Regions from separate parts of the Ruegeria sp. YTSC199 genome, predicted to be linked through region 3. Evidence: riboswitches for the same ligand, from Rfam matches in the RefSeq annotation. Region 3 holds a riboswitch; each other region holds the start of a gene.
The links. Region 3 has a riboswitch for cobalamin ahead of AC2FEE_RS00325 (DUF1636 family protein). Riboswitches for the same ligand answer to the same signal wherever they lie in the genome.

Region 1 (6,998 bases), on a different contig from region 3:
CGCGCGGGCGGTCTGTTGATCACCGGCATCCCACGCCGCCAGTGCCTGTGACAGCACCCGGTGCCGTCCGACACCCGAAGCGGCAAATTGCCAGAGCTTGTAAAGCGTCACCGCAAGCGTCACCACGGACATGGCTATCAGGATGGCGACTACCGGCCCGCCAAGGGCCAGGATTTCGCGCAGGGCGTCAAGAAAACTCATCCCAAAAGCTCCACTTCGGTTCGGCTGTGCAAGGTTGGTGTCTGGTCACAGATATCACTGTCAGCACCGCCGACAGTACAGCTGCTTACGCCATTGATCAGAACACGCCCGATGTTTTCGCAGGTGGTGCCCCGAATATCAAACTGACGCACGCGGGGGCGTTCTGCCGGCAGGTCCCGAAACCCGAAAAGGGTGATCCGTTCGAAAACACCCGCGGCATCAAAAATAACCACCTGATAACTGGCGCTGTCTATCGACGTTTTGGTTTGGTTTTCGACCAGAAATGTCAGGCGGCAGGCGCCTTCGACCTCTTCCACCGCATTCAGCTCGACCATCAGGCCTGGCGCGTCTTGCGTGGTTTCGGCCACAGCCGCAAAAGGCAGCGCACAGAGGATGGCGGCAAGGGCCGGACGGCGAAACTTCATAGATGCGCTCCCGATTGTTCAACGCAGGCAAGACTTTCGCGGCGTTCCACCCGTCATATCCAAGACCGCTGGGGCGCGAAAGGGTTGCCGACACCTTTGTGATAAAGGGCGATTTACGGCCCGTTCAACCCTGCCGTTTCGTGACTTCCATCGCAAGTGCACGATATTGCGAAGGTTCCGGGCTGGGCTGATAGACCATCGCACAGGCCACCAGCCATTCCATCGCGTTGGGCTTGAACCCGTGTTCGGCACAGATCGCGATGCTAAGGCGTTCTAATATCTGCGCATGGATGGGCCAATCGCCCTGTTCGGCCCGGAATAGCGCGTCAGCGGTCTAGGGCCGTTCCCACTGGTGCAACTTGCCGCCTTCTAGGCCAAAGCTGATTTGCCCCGGGACCGGAGGAGCTCTGCCCAGGTCCAGCATCAACGGGTCCGGGAAATCCCGGCACCTCAGCCTCTGGACGAAACTGGTGTTGGAGGGATTGCAGCCCAGTCCAAACCACATCCCGTCGGCCATTGCATCCGCCATCTGAGGGGGCGGATCCCCGTTAACGGCTTGACACAGAACGGATTCCCCAGCCCGCCAGTTCGATCCGGGTCCAAACCGCAACCAGCCGCGCGACCAAGGTTAGGTGTCAGTACTGTGCAGGCCAAAATCGGCCCCCCATCCGATCGGCGCACTTGGCGCGGTAGCCAATCCAACCTTCGATAGCCGTAACAATCTTGGGGTCCGCCGACTTTTCGTCCCGCGCGGCCAGCACGTATTCGACATGGACGCGCGGATAATACCTCTTTTTGGCACCCCGTGCCGGGTTGTCGGATCGCAGCACACAGGGGATGTGGCCTTCGAACACATCGCTGGGGTCCATATTCCCGCTGGCGCGGCACGCACCGCTGCCGCAGCCACACGCGCCTGAGATTTGACGGCTTCCGCCTTGGGGTCGCACGCGCCGGGCTTTTCGGACAGAAAGCCCTGTTCCGCCCAGCGCCAGGCCTGAACCGCCTCGTCCATCAGCGCGTCGCCCAGAATGGGATCACCACAAGTGTTCTTGATGACATGCCCAAGCTTCGCGGCGCTCAGAGCAAAGTCATAGGCGGCCCAGTCCTCGGGACCGTAGGCATTGGCAATTTGCACGAGGCTCCACCACACCGACCCAAATATCCCCGGGTTCGAGTATTCCACGCCACCGATCAGCACGCCGTCGTCGCCCTGCGTGCTGCGCCACAACGAGATACCCCGCAAGGCCTCATGATTCAGGTCCGGCAGAACCGTCATCCCGTCGCCCCGGCCTTGCCAAAGCCTTCTCCAATGTCACCCAACCGCACATTGGTCTGCCAGATCGTCGGGCCACCTTCGGGGTGACCACTACGCGGACGGATGCGGCCTTCGCGAAAGGGCTGGGCGAATTCGCAACTGGACCTTTGCTGGGTATCCCAATGCGCCGCCTGTCGCGGGGCCTCGGCATAGGGGCGTGCGTTATGCGGAATGGATAGCCACCCAAGCAGAACCTGCGCCCCGTCCGGGATCGCGCTACCATGCACAAATGTCAGGTTATGCCGCTTGGTGCTCTGCCATTCGCATTTCGCAATTGCCAGCGTACGGATCGGGACGAAATTGCGGCAAACCGACACGACGCCATCGGGTTTTCCGCCAATGCCGACACGCCAATTGTCGGGCAACTCCACCGGGGCACCACGCTGAAAGAACCCGTTGCCGGCACAATCGGAGAGACATCGAACAGCGTATCAATCACGGTGAGTTGAACAACGTTATCCCCGGCAAACTCGACAATGTCGATCTGCCGGGCGCGCAGAAGGCGGCGCAGCCGTGGCCCGTATTTTTCCCGTATGACCGGATTGGCCGCCACTTTCTGCAGGCTGGGCACCCGGAGCGCAAGTAGTGAGCCGCGCGCCTGATGATTGGTGCCTCTGACCTCCTAACGGTACTGCGGCAGAGGTGGCCCCGCGACCACGGCAAACGGCCCCAGCAGCGCCACACGACACCAGAACTCCCAATTTCCGCCCTTAATCAGGCTTTCGTCATAGCCCCGGCCCGTCGGGTAACATCGGTCCTGAGCACCAGCCCCCGACCATTGACCACAAAAGTCTTGCGCAACAGCGCGTCCAGTTGATCCAGCGCGGGCACCAGCGTCCGATTGTACGCGCCGCGTAACGGATCGCCGTCGGTCGAGCCATCGTCGATGCAGGTCACCTCGAACGTCCCAAACCTCTGGGCGCCCACGCCGTCGAGCGTTTCAGTCACGAACCTGTCCGCCTTGCAGGCGGGAAGATGATCGAAAATGCAGGTTGGTCCATTTCAGCGCCCTCCGATCCGGTCCACATTAATCGCCGCGTTGCTGTATTCGGCGAACTCAAACCGCAACAACCCGGCTATCATGCCCGCTCCCCGGTACACCTCGAGCAAGCCGTGAACCCATCTGGCGCGCGAACCGAACCCGGGCACAGGAATATCACAGCACGCCGACCCATCGCGCCCTCGCTTTTGACCGCCCGCATCGCCACGCCCTTGCGCCGGATCAGGGCGGTACGGCTGTGCGAATTGCCTTTACCAAACCAGCGCCGCAGCAAGTGGATCGAAGTGCGGTTTTCGGGCACGTAATCCCAGACCAGAGCCTTTACCGCGCGGATTTGTTCAGGAGGCGATCGGCAAGGCAGTTCGTGGGGCCGATCCGGTGATCCCGTCACTCAGACGCCTTCCCCGCGCCGGTTTTACGGTTGCCCGCAGCACGGAAGCGATCGGCTATGCTCTGCGTCCACTCCAGCTTGCCGCCCTGTGTTTCCAGGGTTTCGACGCTATCGGCCTCCAGCCGGAACGTCGCGCGCATGGGCATCAATCCATCCACCACCATCATATTCTGCTCTGACGGATCGATGGTCAGCTTTCCCGTCAGACGGACCGGCTCGTGGACGTAACCGGGCTCCCAGTCGCCGTTCAGCCGTACCCGGATCGTCTGATTGGGCGGCGGCGGCGGCAAGTGGCTGCACATCCCAGGCTGAGGCACCAGATAAGCAATGGGGTGCCCGTCGGCGTCGGGCGGCGCCGGAATGGCAAACCCCGCCAACGTCACCGTTTGACCGTCAAATTCAGGATTTCCGGCCGCACCGGCGCGATCCCGGCGCTGGGCCACGACAAGTCGCTGGTCCAGTAGCCAGTCGATATCGATACCATCCGCAGCCAGGGCCTCCTCGGTTTCAACCAGAAGCTCCTGCCATTTCAGCCGCTCATTGGAGCTGCCCACACCCTGATACAGCCTGCCGCGCAGGCGCACGACGAAAACCACATCGTCGAACTGCTCCGGGGTGAGATCGCGGTAGGGGTCTTCGAAGACCTGAACGGACGGGTCCGGCAAGTCGGACCAATCCAGAGCAGCCCCCGGTGCCGCCAGCGCAGAAGAACCGCACAGGCTCAGCGCCAGAATCGGTGCAAGGCGAAACCAATGTCGCATGTTCTGAGTTTATCTCCCTGCCAAGATCATTCCAGCCAGTTTTTGCGAACAACGTCCTTCACTGGCCACCCTTTTACCTCAGGCCTGGCCGGTAACAAACGAACAGGATGAAACTTTCATATTGACGCACTGGGCGATCTCGGGCAGTCAATCTGATGATGGTTCCCCCAATTGGGGATGAAAAGGGAATACGGTGAGGTCCGCCAACTCCGTGACTGCCCCCGCAACTGTAAGCGGTGAGCGAAGCCATGAATCCACTGGCCCACAGGCCGGGAAGGATGGCCAAGCCAAGACCCGCAAGTCAGGAGACCTGCCATCATGTTTTCAACCAACCCGGGGCGGGGCGTCCCGGAAGGAGGTAAAGTGACGAACACGTTACGTTATTACATTTCCACCACCTCGCTTCGACATTAAGCGGAGCGGGCAATGGCAAACAATCCCGAACACTTCCTGCTGATTTGCGAGACCTGCAACGGCACGGACGCCGCGCATGCGATCCGAAAGGCGCTGACGCACCGGCTACCATCCGGGTTTTCCATACGCATGGTTTCCTGCATGGCTGGTTGTGACCGACCAACAACCGTAGGCTTTCAGGCTGTTGGCAAAGCGCAATACCTGTTTGGTGACGTCAAATCCTCGCAGGATATTGATGCTCTGGCCCAGTTTGCGGGGCAATTCCACGACAGTGGGAACGGTTGGACCAATGCTTCTGACCGTCCGCGTGCATTGTTCGACAAAACCTTGGCTCGTATGCCCCGTCTGAACGTGGAGGTGCACCCGTGACAAACGCAGCGTTTCTGGTCGCGCGTGGCCTCGAGTACTACGCACTCAACGGCGATGTCCTGCTACAAGGCGCATCCTTCGAACTGGACAGGGGTGCGATTTTGGCCATAGCCGGGCCGAACGGGGCCGGGAAAACAACGCTTCTGAACCTTTTGTGCGGTGCAGCCGAGATGGTTCTGGGGGATGTCCTTGTCGATGGGCGAAGCCTGAAACAGATGTCGTCCAAAGACCGTGCACGCATGATCGCCGTTGTCAGCCAGCAGGAGTTTCCGGACGGTCGGCTGCTGCTGCGAGACTATGTAGCGCTGGGTCAGATTCCGATCCGCTCAGACCGATCCGCCGAAGGTCACGCGGTCGAGCTTGACCGGATACTGGACCTGACCGGGCTGGGCGCACTGGCGGACAAACGGATGGCCTTGCTGTCCGGTGGCGAACGCCAGCGCGCGCATATCGCCCGCGCCCTGGCACAAAATCCGTCGCTATTGTTTCTGGATGAACCAACCAACCATCTGGACCCGGACTCCAAGGGGCGAATGCTGTCGCTGGTGGCCGAACTGGACATCACGGTGGTCATGATCGTGCACGATCTGGTCATGATCCCCGAATTTGCCACCCACGTGGCGCTGATGAAATCCACACGTCTGACCAGTTTCGGCCCCGTGGCCGAAGTGCTGACGCCTGCGCATGTGCGCGACACGTTTGGCGTCGATTACCTGTGTTTCCAGCACGAAGGCCGTGTGATCCCGGCGCTGGATATCCGAAGAACCCCCGTTTCAAACTAACTTAAGGAAACTCCCCCCAATGAAACATATCTGGTCTGCGGCCCTGATCACCGCCATGGCAGGCAGCGCCTCCGCGCATGAAGTGACGGTAGACAATTGCGGCGAACCGCTGGTTTTCGAATCTCAACCAGAACGGCTGGTCGTTCATGACATGAACATGACCGACATGGCGTTTGCCCTGGGCCTGCAGGACAAGATCGTGGGCCTGACCGGCATCACCGGCTGGTACAAGACCAGCCCCGAATTCGACACCCTGCGCGGTGACATCCCCGAACTTGCGCCGAAATACCCGACAGTTGAAAATCTGGTTGCGGCTGAACCCGACCTGTTCTTCGCCGGTTGGTATTACGGCATGAAACCCGGCGGCGACGTGACACCCGACACGCTGGAGCCGTTTGGCATCAAGACCATGATCCTGACCGAAAGCTGCGTGCATCTGGACAAGGATCGCCCCGAAGCCAGCATGAATCTGTTGTTCGACGATGTGCTGCGTCTGGGCAAGGTCATGCATGTCGACGACAAGGCCGAAGCCCTGGTCGGCGGTTGGAAAAAGGATCTGGCGGCCATCGAAGCACAGACTGCCGATCTGGCCAAACCGCGGGTCTTCCTGCTGGATGGTCCGGCCGACGCCCCTTTCACCGCCGGAAAATTCGCCATTCCTGATGCGATGATCGCGGCCGCTGGCGGCGAGAACGTCACCCATGACATGGATACCAGCTGGGGCCGCACCTCGTGGGAGGCTGTCGCCGCATCAAACCCGGAATTCCTGGTGCTGCTGGACTATCAAACCGGCAATGGTGCAGAAGATACGTTCAAGTTCCTGCAGGAACATCCGGTGATGTCGCAAACCGACGCCGTGAAAAACGAGCGCTGGATCGGCCTGCGGTACGAGGAACTGACCCCTGGACCGGCAAATATCGAGGCGATCTCGAAAATGGCAAAAGCCATGCACCCGGGCCTCAACTGATATGAACAGATTGAGCCTTGTGCTCGTGCTGGGGGCGGTCGTTCTGACCGCCCTTTTGCTGATTTCGACCGTCTACGGAACAACATCCATTCCAGCGACAGACGCATTCAACGCTGTTTTGTTGGGCACCGGGATGATCGACGGAGAGATGTCCGCGCTGCACCGGATCGTGTTCGACCTGCGCCTGCCCCGCGCCCTGTTCGCGGCAGTGATCGGTGCCGGGCTGGGGATTGTCGGCGTGGTTCTGCAGACCACCACGCGCAACGATCTGGCCGACCCCTTCCTGTTTGGTCTGTCCTCGGGCGCGGCAGCCGGAGCCGTGTTCGTCATCACCGTGACTGGTGATATTCTGGGTTTCTGGACCTTGCCGCTG
Region 2 (6,998 bases), on a different contig from region 3:
CGTGAATTCGATCCGACCGGGCGAATAGGACACAAGGCGCACGCCGTTTTCAACCTCGACCAGCAGTTTCACATCCCGGTTCGTCCGGATCAGTTCGACGACATGGTCAAAGCTGGGATACCGTGCAAGCGCCGCTTGGGTGTCCTGGGCCAGCGCGGCAGTTGGCGCTCCGGCAGATCCGCGTGCCGTCGGGGTATACGCAGGAGCAGCAGGTTGAGCAGGGGCATGTGATGGCACTACGGTGCCGCCATCGGGGCCTCCGTTCGGCGGGGGCGGCGGTGCATCCTGCAACCGCTTGATCAGTTCTTCTGGGCTCGGCAGGTCGGCCACGTGGGTCAGGCGAATGACAGCCATCTCGGCAGCCATCATCGCGTTCGGAGCCGCCGAGACTTCTTCGAGCGCTTTCAGCAGCATTTGCCACATCCGGGTCAGTACCCGCATAGGCAGGGCCTCAGCCATCTGCTGACCACGGGCGCGTTCATCCGGTGATACGGTTGGGTCCTCGGCTGCGTCCGGGGTAATCTTGACCACTGATACCCAGTGGGTGATCTCGGCCAGATCGCGCAGCACCGCCAGCGGATCCGCGCCTTCGGCGTATTGCGCGCTCAGTTCGGTCAGGGCGCTCGCGGCATCTCCGCGCAGGATCATGTCCATCAGGTCCAGCACCCGCCCGCGGTCGGCCAGTCCCAACATCGCACGCACTTGATCGGCGCTGGTTTCCCCGGCCCCGTGTGAGATCGCCTGATCCAACAGCGAGGTTGCATCCCGTGCCGACCCTTCGGCCGCACGTGTGATCAAAGCCAACGCGTCATCCGCGATCTGGGCTTTCTCGGCCGTTGCAATCTTGCTGAGCAGGCCGATCATGTCTTCTGGCTCGATCCGGCGCAGGTCGAAGCGCTGGCAACGGGACAGCACCGTCACCGGCACTTTGCGGATCTCGGTTGTGGCGAAGATGAACTTCACATGTTCGGGTGGTTCTTCAAGCGTCTTGAGCAGCGCGTTGAACGCGCTGGTCGACAGCATGTGGACCTCGTCGATGATGTAAATCTTATAGCGCGCGCTGGCGGCGCGGTAACGAACGCTGTCGATGATCTCGCGGATGTCGTTGACGCCTGTGCGGCTGGCGGCGTCCATTTCCATCACGTCGACATGGCGGCCTTCCATGATGGCCACGCAGTGTTCACACTGGCCGCAGGGTTCCGTGGTCGGCTTGCCCTGGCCATCGGGGCCGATGCAGTTCATGCCCTTGGCGATGATCCGCGCCGTGGTGGTCTTACCCGTGCCGCGAATGCCGGTCATGATGAAGGCCTGTGCGATCCGGTCGGCCTCGAACGCGTTTTTCAGCGTTCGGACCATCGCATCCTGACCGACGAGATCGGCAAAGGTTTCGGGGCGGTATTTGCGGGCAAGAACCTGATAGGCGGGGCTTGGCGTGTCGTTCATGTCTGCTCTGTCGGATTCGGTTCAAGAATGCAGCGTAGAGACCCCCGCCGCCCGCGTCCACCGCCGCTGTAGGCGAAATTCGGTTTGCAGGACAGTTTGCGCATCGTAGAAACGATTGCAGGAGGGCCATCTTTTGAGACTCTTTGCGATTCACGCCGTGCAGGTGGGAAATGGCACGGTTGCCCTTTCACCAGTCCCGGGGCGCGGCGGCAACTACCTGCAGGATCTTCGTAGCATCCGAGACTGGCAGCCGGATCTGGTGGTTTCCATGACCACTGAGATTGAAATGCTACAGGAAGGCGCCGCCGGACTCGGCGACGATCTTCGCGCCGCCTCTATTGGGTGGGCGCATCTGCCGGTTACGGATTTCGGCGCGCCACCGCCAGAAGTTCAGGCCGCATGGGCCGAGGTCAGCGCGGCGGCGGCACAAGTCCTGTCCCGTGGAGGGCGGGTGTTGGTGCATTGCCGGGGCGGTTGCGGCCGGTCCGGCATGGTTGCCTTGCGCCTTATGGTCGAACAGGGCGAGCAGCCCGAGGCAGCGCTGAAACGTCTACGCGCCGTGCGGCCCTGCGCCGTTGAAACCGACGGCCAGTTGCAATGGGCGGCGCAGGCGGCCAGCGCCCGAAAGGGCAGCTAGCTTAGAGCGCCGCGTGCTGCTCCTGTTGCGCAACCGGACTTGCGGCCAGCATCAATACCTCGAGCATCGCGCAGGGCGGGTTGGCCATAACATCGGCGGGCAGAGAGCTGAACACATCTGCGAACATCATGTCGGCATACCTATCAAGTGAATCGGTGGAGACATCGGGTTCCGTGCCGCAAAAGACCCGAATCTGATCAGGCCGCGCGCGAAATCGGGCGGTGCAACCTTCAAGGCAATGGGCCAGTTCACTGCTGCCTTCGACCTGAAAATCGGGGGTTGTTGCAGGTGCGGCGGTCTCTATCGCCTGAGTAATGACACGCGCGACCCGTGCCAATGCTGGGCAGGTCTTGCCGGTTCGCTGGCATACGGTGGCCGAGTATTCGTGGGTCTTGGTCTTCCAGATCATTGTGCGCCCTCCGCGCGTAGGACGGGGCGTAGATCAGGTGTGACAGCATGCTGACGACCTGCCCGGACACCCCGCCCGAGTTTCGGTTTTGGTTCGATGGCAGGTCTCCTGACTTGCGGGTCATCGCGTTGCCGACCTTCCCAGCCTTTCGGCCAGTGGTGTTTCGGCATTGCTCACCGCTTACAGTTGCGGGGGCAGTCGCGGCCTTGGTTCGTTCCGGTATAACCGGGGCAGAACCGCACCGTGTTCCCTTTTCATCCCGCCCCGGATTGGGGTCGAGAACCATCACGGCATCGCTAGCGGGTGCGGGCGGTCCGAGTCAAGCGGGCAATTTGCACGGCCAGGTCGACGCGTGGTCATGTACGACCACTGTTGACTTGTGACGGAAAACGCTGCGGATTGAAGAAAGTGAACCAATCGGTTCAAAATCCGGAGGCCGCACCATGCTGGACACTGCACAAACCGTTTCGATCGAGGACTTTCAGTTTCAGTCCGGCGCGGGCACCTTGTCGGCACGCCTTTATCTGCCAGCGTCCGCGCCCCAGGTGGCCGTAGTCATTCACGGTGCTACCGGTGTACCGAGAGATTATTACCAGCATTTTGCACGCTGGCTGGCTGCCGAGCGGGGGATGGCCTGTCTGACTTACGACTACAGCGATTTCGGCCATTCTCTGAACGGGTCGTTGAAAGAATCACGGGTCAAGATGGCCGATTGGGCCTTGGTCGACATGCCTGCGGCCCGCGCTGAAATGCGGCGCAGGTTCCCCGATGCGCAGCAGTGGAGCATCGGACATTCGGTCGGCGGGATGCTGGGGCCGATTCAGCCCGACGTCGATCAGATCGACCGCATGATCTGCGTCTGTTCCGGCCCTGTAACGGTATCGGATCACCCCTGGCCGTATCGGGCGCTGGCTTTGCTGTTCTGGTATGGTCACGCACCCTTGGCGGTGAAAGCCCTGGGGTATCTTCCTGGCAAGGCGCTGGGGGTCGGGGCGGACCTGCCGGCATCGGTATATTGGCAATGGCGGCGGTGGTGCACCGCGCCACGCAACTACCTGCCCGAAATCGGGATATCCTTGCCTGATGCGCGCTGGGCGCAGTCAGGGACGCCCGTGGACCTGTTTACCTTCGAGGATGATGATGTGGTACCGCCCAATGCGGTGTGGCGATTGGCTGATCTGTACGGTCCAGATGCGCGCCGTCACCTGTTGTCACCCGGTGAATTTGGCTTGTTGGAAGTTGGGCACATCGGCGCTTTTGCGCGCCGCAACGCAGCCCTTTGGCCACGGCTGATCGCATGACTTCGCCGGTTCTGGCGCTTTACGTTCGCTACGGGCAAGAAGTGAGAGGTTGGACATCGACCCAAGCGGGGCTCGTTGTGGCTGCTTCCTTCCGGACCTGACCAGGTTGGCGAGGCGCTCGCCCGCGCCAACCTCTCAACGCACGATATAGGCAACAGGCGCGGAAATGACAACCCGTCAGAGCGTTAAACGGATCAGCAAAAAGCCGTCATCGTCTTCTCCGATCAGCTGCGGAGTGTATTCTTCAAGCTCGGCAATATGATCGCGGGCCTTCGGACCGGTTCTGAGCAGGGTTGTCGCGCCGGGAAATGGAGCAAACCGAAAGGCGCGCGGCGCTTTTTCCAGCGGGTCCCGTGGCAGGGCACCCGACATGTAGTCTCGCAGTATGTGCTGAACGGGTTGTGCAGGCAGCGGGATCGGCTCGGCCTGGTCGACAAAGGGGAAATGGCCGCCCCCGTTGGCTCGGTAGTTGTTCAGCGCAACGACAAAGCGCTGGTCGGGTGCCACGGGACGGCCCTCGAATCGGATGTCGTGAACACGGCGATGTGCGGGATCGCTCAGATGACCTGCGGCGTCAAAGCGTGGAGGTTGCGAGAGGTCGATCTGATAGCTCAACCCTTGCAGAACGTCGAAATTATGCCCGGCCCGGCTGGGATCGACCAGATCGGTTTCGAACCCCGGTTTGATCTGGTTGAACACGCCTGCCGACATTTCCAGCCAATCACCGATCTGCGCGCCATTAACGACAACGGCCTGCAATTCATTGGGAAAAACATACAGGTCGTTGATATGGCGCAGGAATACCTGTCCCAGTGGCACATCCGTATAAAATCGCGGCCCGGCACGTCCTCCGAATTTTGAGGGCGCCATCGCGGACAGAACGGGCAGCTCCGCAACGGGCGATCCCTGCAGATACGGGTGAAGGGCCGCCGCCTGCGCCGCTGCGGCCAAAGCAAGCCCCTTATCCGCAACGCAAAAGCTGAAATAGCTGTGCAGATGCTGATCGGTGCGGCCCACCGGTTGCGCCGTATGACGGCGCGTTTCCAAATGACCTTTGGTGAAAAGCCGCAGTATTTCAGGGTCTTCCGCAACCGGCTGGGCCACTCCGCCAGACCGGGTCGGGGAAACCGCGCGCAATTCAGTGCTGTGGTCTTTAATCGTCCACGTACCGTCGTCCGCCTTGCGCAGGTTCAGGTCAATCACCCCCAGATTCGATCCAGCCGACCCCGGCATGACCACGGGTTTCCCGTGAACCCACCCCCGGGCTGCATCGACATGGTTCAACCCCTCATGCGCCGGGCCAGGCAGTGTCAGGTGGGAATGTCCGGCAATCAGGGCATCGATGCCGTCGATGGCGGACATCGGGATGATTGCGTTTTCCAAATTGGGTTCCGCGAAAGGCGATCCCAACCCCGTATGCGCCAGCGCAAGGATCAGATCACAGCCCTCTGCCTGCAGGTCCCGCACCTTGTTGCGGGCGCAGGTCAGGATATCGTCAATGGTAACCCGGTCCTGCAACCGGTGCGACTCCCATTTGGCGGTCTGTGGCGGAAGCACCGAAAACACTCCGATTTTCAGCGTAGCCTGCTGGTCATGGCACGGGACCGTGCGCGTCAGGATTGCATGGCTGTGCCAGAGAGGATCGGCGTTCCTTCTTTGCACATTGCTGCACACCACCGCGCAGGGAGCGTCGGCCAGAACTCGATCCAGAACCTGCAGTCCAAAGCCGAAATCATGGTTGCCCAGCCCGATGGCGTCATAGTCCAGATCACCAAAGGCCTGCATCAGAATATGTGGTGCATTGGCCGGTTCCGCAGCCCATTCACCGATTGGTGTGCCTTGCAGCGAATCTCCGTTGTCGAACAGCAGAACCATCGCGCCTGCCGCCATCGCTTCGTTCCGCGCTGCCCTGATCAGACTGGCGGTGCGCGTAAACCCAATTGTGGGTTCCGGGGTGTCGGAGTAGTAGTCGAAGCCGCTCAGATTCATATGCAGATCGGAGGTCGCCAATATCCGTATCTTCAAGACAGGGCGCGGCAGATGAATAGGGTGTGACAAATTTCTACTTTTGGCAGTTATATGTTAAGCATTTTCCCCAAAAAGTATATTAGGCGCAACATTTAAGGTGTGACTGCGATCATTTGACGATCTCAGGTTTCCGGCTGTTTGGAATTGCCATTGCAACGCTGCTGCAGCCGTGGCAGCCCTGTGCCGACGACCCAAAGGAACACTCATGAAACATGCGGAACTTGTGACGTTTGGCGGCTCGGGCCTGGATCGTGCAGCGCATATCCGGGGGGATTCGGATCAGCTTGCGCAGATGCGGGCACATCCACTGGCCTTATGCCTGCTGCTATGGCGCGGCAAGCCGCTGGTCCAGGGCGAAGCGCTGGATCAGCTGGGCCTGATACCCATGACTCATGATCTGGTGGCAAACGGGCCGGGCGGTAGCGTTGAGGAACCAATATTTCTGGGCCTCTCGAACGGAGATCCGGTTTTTGGACTCGATATCTCGAACTGGTCCCCCGAGGGGCTGGACATGTCGCAGTTGGGAGCATTTGTTGATCGGACAGAGCAGCAACATCCCGACCTGCCCCGAGGCCATGTCTTTGCCGAACTGCGCCGGATCATGACGCGCCTGTCCGCCCGGGACGCGGAACTGGCCGCAGCGGCCAAGGCGGTGATCGGATGGCACGAGACCCACCGGTTCTGTGCGCGCTGCAGTGCCGCCAGCGAAGTATCACAAGCCGGGTGGCAGCGCAGTTGTCCGTCCTGCGGCGGGCAACATTTCCCGCGCACCGACCCGGTAGTCATCATGTTGATCACGCACGGAGATTCGGTGCTGATTGGGCGATCTCCGGGCTGGCCTGAGGGTATGTATTCACTGCTGGCGGGTTTCGTTGAACCCGGAGAAACGCTCGAGGCTGCGGTTCGGCGCGAAGTGATGGAAGAGGCAGGCGTGCCCGTCGGTGCGGTCAGTTATCTGTCCAGCCAGCCCTGGCCGTTTCCGGCCTCATTGATGTTTGGCTGCGCGGGTGAGGCGCTGTCGCGCGAGATCACCATTGATCCGGTGGAAATCGAGGATGCGATGTGGGTCAGCAAGCCCGAGATGATGCAGGCCTTTGCAGGAGAGCATCCGAAGCTGCTGCCAGCCCGCAAGGGCGCCATTGCGCATTTCCTGTTGCAAAACTGGCTTGCGGATACTCTG
Region 3 (6,998 bases):
TCCAGCGGGCCGACATGTACGATCGCGTTGTCGGCCTCCGCCTCCATCAGGATCGTCTGCGTCTCTGCGGCGAGGGCTTCGTCCTCTTCCACGGCCACGACCAGTTGCGACATGCGCGAAGCGACGGCGGTGGAATATCCCATTGCGGGGGCGATATCCAAAACGACCTCGTCATTCGCAATGTTCAGCACGTCCAGCATCTTGGCCAGCGTCCGCGGCTCCAGCAGGCAACGCCCGTTCCCCAGATCGATCACACCTTCGGCATAGGCGGCCTCGCGCTGGGCATCCGGTACAAAGTTCTCTCTCTGGACGGTCAACATGGCGTCAATGATAGGGAATTTCGTGACATCAGAGGGTCGGACTTGTGTATCAACCATCGTACGGCGCCGAGTTGCGAAATCTGTCATTGGATCGCTCATGTTAGTCCCAGGTATTCCCGGCTTGTGCCATATCCAGACGAAACCGGCAACGGCTGTCGCGTTGAAAGTTTGGCCGGATCACAGGAACTTGGTGTCGCACTGCGCCAAGTCGCGGCACATGGGAACGGATTTTTACAATCAACCCACTGGACGCCCCTGACGAAAGGTGTTAAAACGCCTGCCACACCACAGCAAGTATTTGATTTTGCTTGAAAAGGCGAGTTGGCGGAGTGGTGACGCAGCGGATTGCAAATCCGTGTACACCGGTTCGATTCCGGTACTCGCCTCCACTTCTCTACATTGACAACTGGCCGTATTGCGCCGCGTGGTGCGTCATTCCGCCCTTCGGCCCTGCGGGATGACTTCGTAGCCCGGTTCTTCCGGTTCGTCATCCAGCATTTCGGGCGGAAAGCCGGGGGCTGTGATGTCCAGGCCGGTGGCCTCTTCTAACCGCTTGATAATGTTCGGAGACAGTTCACGGTCGCCGTAACGGGCGATGCCATCTTCGAAGATGCGGATCATCACCGGGTTGATTTCCAGCGGCACTCCGGCCCGGTCGGCCACGTCCTGGAACAACCCGATATCCTTTTTAACAAGGTCCATCGTGAAAGAGATATCACGCGATCCGTTCAGGATGACCTGGCTTTCGGTTTCATGCACGAAGGAAGTACCGGAGGAAATCTTGATCGCCTCATAGGTGGTGTTGAGGTCCATCCCGGCAGCCTTGGCAGTCACCAGCGCCTCGGCACAGGTGATCAGGTTGGCGGTGGCCAGATAGTTCGTCAGCACCTTCAGGACCGAGGCCGAACCTAAATCTCCGGTGTGCAGAACTCGCCGTCCCATCGTGGTTAGAAACGGCAAAATCCGCTCGAATGTTTCGCGGTCGCACCCTGCGAAGATCGAAATGTTGCCGGTCGCCGCCCGGTGGCACCCGCCGGACACCGGGCAATCGACCGCGGCGCCTCCGCGTTCGACCACCATCGCGCCGAGACGCATAACCTCAGTCTCATCGGTGGTCGACATCTCCATCCAGATTTTGCCCGGAGCGACCTCGGGCAGCATCTCTTTCATCACGGCGTCCGAGGCGGCCGGGGACGGCAGACAAGTGATGACTGCATCACAATCCCGCATCATCTGCGCCGGACTTTCGGCAGCTTTGGCGCCTTTGGCCACGTATTCGGCCACCAGATCGGGGGCGAGGTCATGGACCGTCAAGTCAATTCCGTTGCGCAGCAGCGAGCCGGACAGCTTGCCGCCGACATTACCCAAACCGATGAATCCGACTTTCATTTCACCCTCCCGAAGGTCGTCGTTTGTGCTGAGTATCCCTATTGCCTGCCGGAAACAAAAATGAATAATAACACGTGATATAGGTAAAAATTTTTGGTGATAGATGGATCGCCTTCCAAATCCCGCTTGGCTGCGCAGCTTCGAATCCGCCGCGCGCCATCTGAATTTCACCACAACCGCGCGGGAACTTGGCCTGACGCAAACAGCCGTTTCACTGCACATTCGGTCCCTCGAAGCCGAGCTGGGTCAAAAGCTGTTCACACGAAATGCGCGGCGGCTGGAACTGACCGAGCTTGGGCAGTCTTATTCGCTGACAGTGCGGCGCGCTCTGGCCGATATCACACTGTCCACCAACAGCCTGTTTGGCCCGGCCTCGCGTCAGACACTTACGATCCGCGCCGCTATATCGACTGCCACCTACTGGATCGCCGCCGAACTGCCCGACTTCACCGAACGGCATCCGGACATCCCTGTCCGTCTGGTGTCGCATATCTGGAATGACAGCGGGACACCCGGCGATGTGGATGTGGAAATCCGCTTGGGTTACGGTGACTGGCCGGGGGTGCGATCCGAAAAACTCACCGACGAAAAGCTGGTCCCGGTCTGTCGGGCTGGGGACGACTCAGCAAAGCTGATCTCCCTGCCGCACGGGCCGCTGATTCACATCCTTGGATACGAGGACAACTGGGCGCGGTATCTTCAGGCCAACGGCATAGCGCCGCCCCACCAGCCGCCCCGGCATTCTGTGGACACCACGGTGGCGGCGCTGCAACTAGTGATGGCTGGTGCAGGATATGCCACGATCCTGGAACGGTTCGCAAACAACGCAATTCGGCAAGGCGCACCGATTGCGATTGCGGGTCCGGCGATTCCCTTTGCCCAGTCGCATTATCTGGTCAGCGCTCAACGGGCCGTGCAATCCACGGCAGCGGCGGGTTTGTTTTGCGCGTGGTTGCAGGAACGGCTGGTGGCGGATGCCGCGGATTGACACAAGCTGGTCGCTTTTCTGTTCTATGGGGTTTCTACCCCTGTCTCGCGCTTGACAAGGCCCCTGCCCGTGCCGCATGTCGCTTGCGTTGGTGTCCATCCACGGATGGATGAAAAGGGAATGCGTCAACGGTGATCCGTCAAACGCAGCCGCCCCCGCGACCGTGACCGGAGAGGGTGCCCAAAGCCACTGGCCGAATTGGCCGGGAAGGCGGGACATCCGACAGAGGCCCGCCTCTGACATCCGCAAGCCGGGAGACCTGCCAGCACGCGAAGATGAAACCGGGCGGGGTGTTCCGGTGTCGGGTCCATGTTGCGACACGTGGCCCGCATGAAACCCCGTCCCCCGCAATGAGGATTTGGGGGGATGAGAGACATGACCGAGACCGCACCAGTCGAGCTGCTGGTCTGTACCACGTGCCGCCGCGGCTTGCCCGTTGAGGACGACGCGCAACGACCCGGCGCCTTGCTTCACAAAGCACTGGAAGAGGCCGAACTGCCTGAGGGCGTGACCCTGAAAGCCGTCGAATGCCTGTCAAATTGCGATCAGGGCTGCTCCATCGTGCTGCGCGGCGGGCCGGATCGCTGGACCTTTGTGTATGAGCATTTGAACGAAACCGACCATGTTGATGTCATCGTCGATGGTGCCACCAAGTACCTTGCCGCCGAAGATGGTTTGGTCAAATGGCGCGAACGCCCTGAACATTTCCGCAAAAACTGTGCGGCCCGTATTCCCCCGATTGGAGCCCTGAAATGAGCAACCTCGAAAAACTTCCCGTCACTGTGATCACCGGCTTTTTGGGCTCGGGCAAGACTACGCTGGTCAAGCACCTGATGCAGAACCCGCAGGGCAAGCGTCTGGCCGTTGTGGTCAACGAGTTTGGTGATGTGGGCGTAGATGGCGATATTCTGAAATCCTGCGCCATCCCGGATTGCCCGGCAGAGAACATCATGGAACTGGCGAACGGTTGCATCTGCTGCACCGTGGCTGATGATTTCATTCCGACCATCGAGGCCCTGATGGCGCTGGAGCCGCGCCCCGATCACATCCTGATCGAAACCAGCGGTCTGGCCCTGCCCAAGCCGCTGTTGAAGGCGTTCGACTGGCCGGATATCCGGTCGAAGATCACCGTCGACGGGGTGATCGCTCTGGCCGATGCCGAGGCTGTTGCCGCCGGTCGTTTTGCCCCGAATGTCGAGGCCGTGGATGCCCAGCGCCTGGCCGATGACTCGATCGATCACGAAACGCCCCTGTCCGAAGTGTTCGAGGATCAGGTCTCCTGCGCTGACATCATCTTGCTGACCAAGCCTGATCTGGCTGGCCCCGAAGGCGTAGCCAAGGCCAAAGAGGTGATCGCGACCGAGGCTCCACGCCCCCTGCCCGTCGTCGAAGTAGCCGAAGGTGTAGTGGATGTCCGCGTTGTGCTGGGTCTGGAAGCAGCAGCCGAGGATGACATGGAAGCCCGTCCATCGCATCACGACGGCCACCACGATCACGAGCATGACGACTTCGAAAGCATCATCGTTGAGTTGCCGGAACAGAGCGATGCTGTTGATCTGGTTGCCAAGATCGAACGTCTGGCCACGGAACTGAACATCCTGCGGGTCAAAGGCTATGCAGCAGTATCAGGTAAACCCATGCGCCTGTTGGTGCAGGCCGTCGGCACGCGCGTCCGTCACCAATTCGACCGCCCATGGGAACCGGGTGAAGAGCGCCGCTCGCGTCTGGTGGTGATTGCCGAGCATGACGACATCAACGAGGCCGCGATCCGCGATATCCTCGTCGGTGTTTCTGAGCCCGCCGAGTAACCACACATGCACGTCGTCTTCCGCGAAAGTCACGGGTTAGAGGAAACCGAGACCGCGACCGATCTGGGCCAGAGCCCGGCGGATCTGGTGGTGCTGTCCTTTTCGGACAGCGACCTAGGCGCTTTCGCGGCGGGCTGGCATCGTGGTGGAGGCCCCGAGGGGCGGATGCCGACGATGCGTCTGGCCAACTTGGCGGCGCTGAAGCACCCCCTTTCCGTCGATACCTATGTCGAACAGACATTGGAGGGTGCGAAAGGCATCCTGATCCGTTTGATCGGCGGCGTGCCTTACTGGTCTTACGGCTTGCAGCAGGTTCTGGCGCTGGCGCAGGCCAAAGGCATCGCGCTGGCCGTTCTGCCTGCGGATGGGCGTGAGGACACGCGGCTGGATGATTTCTCCACCCTACCGGTCTCGACCCTGCGCCGCTTGGCGCATCTGTGTGACACTGGCGGCGAGGTTGCAGCACAGGCTGCGCTGGCGCAGATGGCGCTGGCGGCAGGTCTCTATGCCGGCCCGGTGATGGGCGCAAAGACCTTACCCGACTGCGGCGTCTGGTGCCCGGACCGCGGCGTGATCCCGGTGGATACAGCGTTCACAATCGATGCGAGACGTATCCTCGTCACCTTCTACCGCGCTTATTTGACTTCGGCCGACACAGCGCCGATCACCGCCCTGATCCGCAGCCTGCGAGACCGGGGACTGGATGCGGTTGGCCTGTTCGCTCCTTCGCTGAAGGCCCCTGCCGCAGCCGGGTGGCTGCGTGAACAGGTCGTGGCGCTATCGCCGTCGGCAATCATCAACGCTACCTCGTTCTCGGGCAAAGGTGCGTCAGGCACCTCACCACTGGACGAAACGAATGTGCCCGTGTTTCAAGTCGCCCTTGCCACCTCACGCCGCAAGGCATGGTCCGAAGCGGAGCGAGGCCTTTCCCCCGCTGACCTTGCCATGCATGTGGTACTGCCCGAGGTGGACGGTCGCATTTCGGCGGGCATTGCGTCTTTCAAGGAACCGGGCAGGCGCGACCCGTATCTTGAGTATTCCCGTTTCGCCCACCGGGCTGAACCTGAGCGGATCGAAGCAATTATCGACCGGGTTACCGGCTGGTTGAACCTGCGCGACAAACTCAAGGCGGATCAGACCCCGGCGCTGGTGCTGTCCACCTACCCCGGCAAGGACTGGCAGATGGCCCATGCGGTTGGCCTTGACGCATTGGCTTCGGCCGAGGCAATGCTGTCCGACCTGCAGGGAGAAGGTTATGATACCGGACCGGCGGAGCCGATTGCCGAGACCTTGCTGGACGCTCGTATTTCGTGGCCACTGGACGACTACCAAACCGCACTCGCGGACCTACCGGAACAACTGCGCACAGACCTGAAAACGGTCTGGGGGAACCCCGAGGACGACCCGACCTTCGCGGATGGTGCGTTCCACTTCACTGCTCTGCACCGAGGCAAGGCGCTGGTCGCGCTGCAACCGGAACGTGGCACGCCCGAATTGCGCGATGATGACTATCATGACCTCTCACGCACTCCACGCCACAGCTATGTGGCCTTCTACCTGTGGCTCCGCAAAGGCCTGCGCGCAGATGCTCTGATTCATATCGGCGCCCATGGAACACTGGAATGGCTGCCGGGCAAATCGGTCGCCTTGTCCGCCGACTGCTGGCCCGAGGTTCTGATCCGCGATCTGCCGGTGATCTATCCTTTCATCGTTAACGACCCCGGCGAGGCCGCACAGGCCAAACGCCGGATCGGAGCGGTCACGCTGGGCCACATCCCGCCCCCAATGAAAGAAAGCGGCACGCCGGATCGGATGGTGCGGCTTGAATCGCTGCTGGATGAATTCTCGAATGCCGACGGTCTGGACCCCAAGCGCCGTGATCGCCTGCAGGAGCACATCCGCAACGAAGCACAAGCCATCGGGCTGGAAAATGACCTCGGCCTTGACCAGGCCACCTGCACCGCCGAGGCAATCACCCGCATCGATCGTTTTGTCTGTGACATCAAGGAAAGCCAGTTTGGCGACGGTCTGCACATCTTTGGCCGCGTGCCCGAGGTGACCAGCAATTTCGACCCCGCGCCCTCGGCCCATGCCGAGCGCAGCGCTCTGATCGACGCACTGGCCGGCAAACGGATCGAGGCTGGCCCGTCAGGCTCTCCTTATCGGGGGCGGTCAGACGTGCTGCCTACTGGGCGAAACCTCTATACCACCGACCCGCGCTCGGTGCCCACCCGCGCCGCCTATGCCCAAGGCGTGAAACTGGCCGAAGAACTCGTCCGGCGACACCTACAGGAGGAAGGCGATTATCCGCGAGGCCTGATCGTCGATCTATGGGGCTCGGCCACCATGCGCACGGCGGGCGAGGAATTCGCCATGGCGCTGCACCTGCTGGGCGTGAAGCCGGTCTGGGATAAGGGTTCCGAGCGGGTCTCGGGCATCGAGGTGCTGCCGATCACCGACCTCAGCCGCCCGCGTCTGGACGTGACATTGCGC

Region 1: linked by a shared signal. The riboswitch ahead of AC2FEE_RS09660 (DUF1636 family protein) and the one ahead of AC2FEE_RS00325 (DUF1636 family protein) in region 3 are both predicted to bind cobalamin.
Region 2: linked by a shared signal. The riboswitch ahead of AC2FEE_RS20040 (hypothetical protein) and the one ahead of AC2FEE_RS00325 (DUF1636 family protein) in region 3 are both predicted to bind cobalamin.

The regions. Positions count from the first base shown of each region.
Region 1 is NZ_JBXWMF010000008.1:40,042-47,039, forward strand. Features, by position in the region: gene AC2FEE_RS09620 (MotA/TolQ/ExbB proton channel family protein) at 1-201, opposite strand, end outside; gene AC2FEE_RS09625 (hypothetical protein) at 198-626, opposite strand; gene AC2FEE_RS09630 (hypothetical protein) at 1,255-1,902, opposite strand; gene AC2FEE_RS09635 (hypothetical protein) at 1,899-2,312, opposite strand; gene AC2FEE_RS09640 (hypothetical protein) at 2,387-2,527, shown strand; gene AC2FEE_RS09645 (hypothetical protein) at 2,656-2,889, opposite strand; gene AC2FEE_RS09650 (hypothetical protein) at 3,021-3,332, opposite strand; gene AC2FEE_RS09655 (DUF3299 domain-containing protein) at 3,329-4,093, opposite strand; cobalamin riboswitch at 4,236-4,425, shown strand; gene AC2FEE_RS09660 (DUF1636 family protein) at 4,520-4,876, shown strand; gene AC2FEE_RS09665 (ABC transporter ATP-binding protein) at 4,873-5,658, shown strand; gene AC2FEE_RS09670 (ABC transporter substrate-binding protein) at 5,678-6,625, shown strand; gene AC2FEE_RS09675 (FecCD family ABC transporter permease) at 6,627-6,998, shown strand, end outside.
Region 2 is NZ_JBXWMF010000025.1:51,385-58,382, reverse strand. Features, by position in the region: gene AC2FEE_RS20050 (DNA polymerase III subunit gamma/tau) at 1-1,443, opposite strand, end outside; gene AC2FEE_RS20045 (protein-tyrosine phosphatase family protein) at 1,577-2,080, shown strand; gene AC2FEE_RS20040 (hypothetical protein) at 2,082-2,489, opposite strand; cobalamin riboswitch at 2,571-2,791, opposite strand; gene AC2FEE_RS20035 (alpha/beta hydrolase family protein) at 2,933-3,790, shown strand; RNA gene ffs (signal recognition particle sRNA small type) at 3,830-3,928, opposite strand; gene AC2FEE_RS20025 (bifunctional 2',3'-cyclic-nucleotide 2'-phosphodiesterase/3'-nucleotidase) at 3,968-5,815, opposite strand; gene nudC (NAD(+) diphosphatase) at 6,024-6,998, shown strand, end outside.
Region 3 is NZ_JBXWMF010000001.1:64,303-71,300, reverse strand. Features, by position in the region: gene AC2FEE_RS00345 (protein-L-isoaspartate O-methyltransferase family protein) at 1-407, opposite strand, end outside; tRNA gene AC2FEE_RS00340 (tRNA-Cys) at 636-709, shown strand; gene AC2FEE_RS00335 (NAD(P)-dependent oxidoreductase) at 753-1,709, opposite strand; gene AC2FEE_RS00330 (LysR substrate-binding domain-containing protein) at 1,813-2,697, shown strand; cobalamin riboswitch at 2,770-2,978, shown strand; gene AC2FEE_RS00325 (DUF1636 family protein) at 3,073-3,453, shown strand; gene cobW (cobalamin biosynthesis protein CobW) at 3,450-4,505, shown strand; gene cobN (cobaltochelatase subunit CobN) at 4,512-6,998, shown strand, end outside.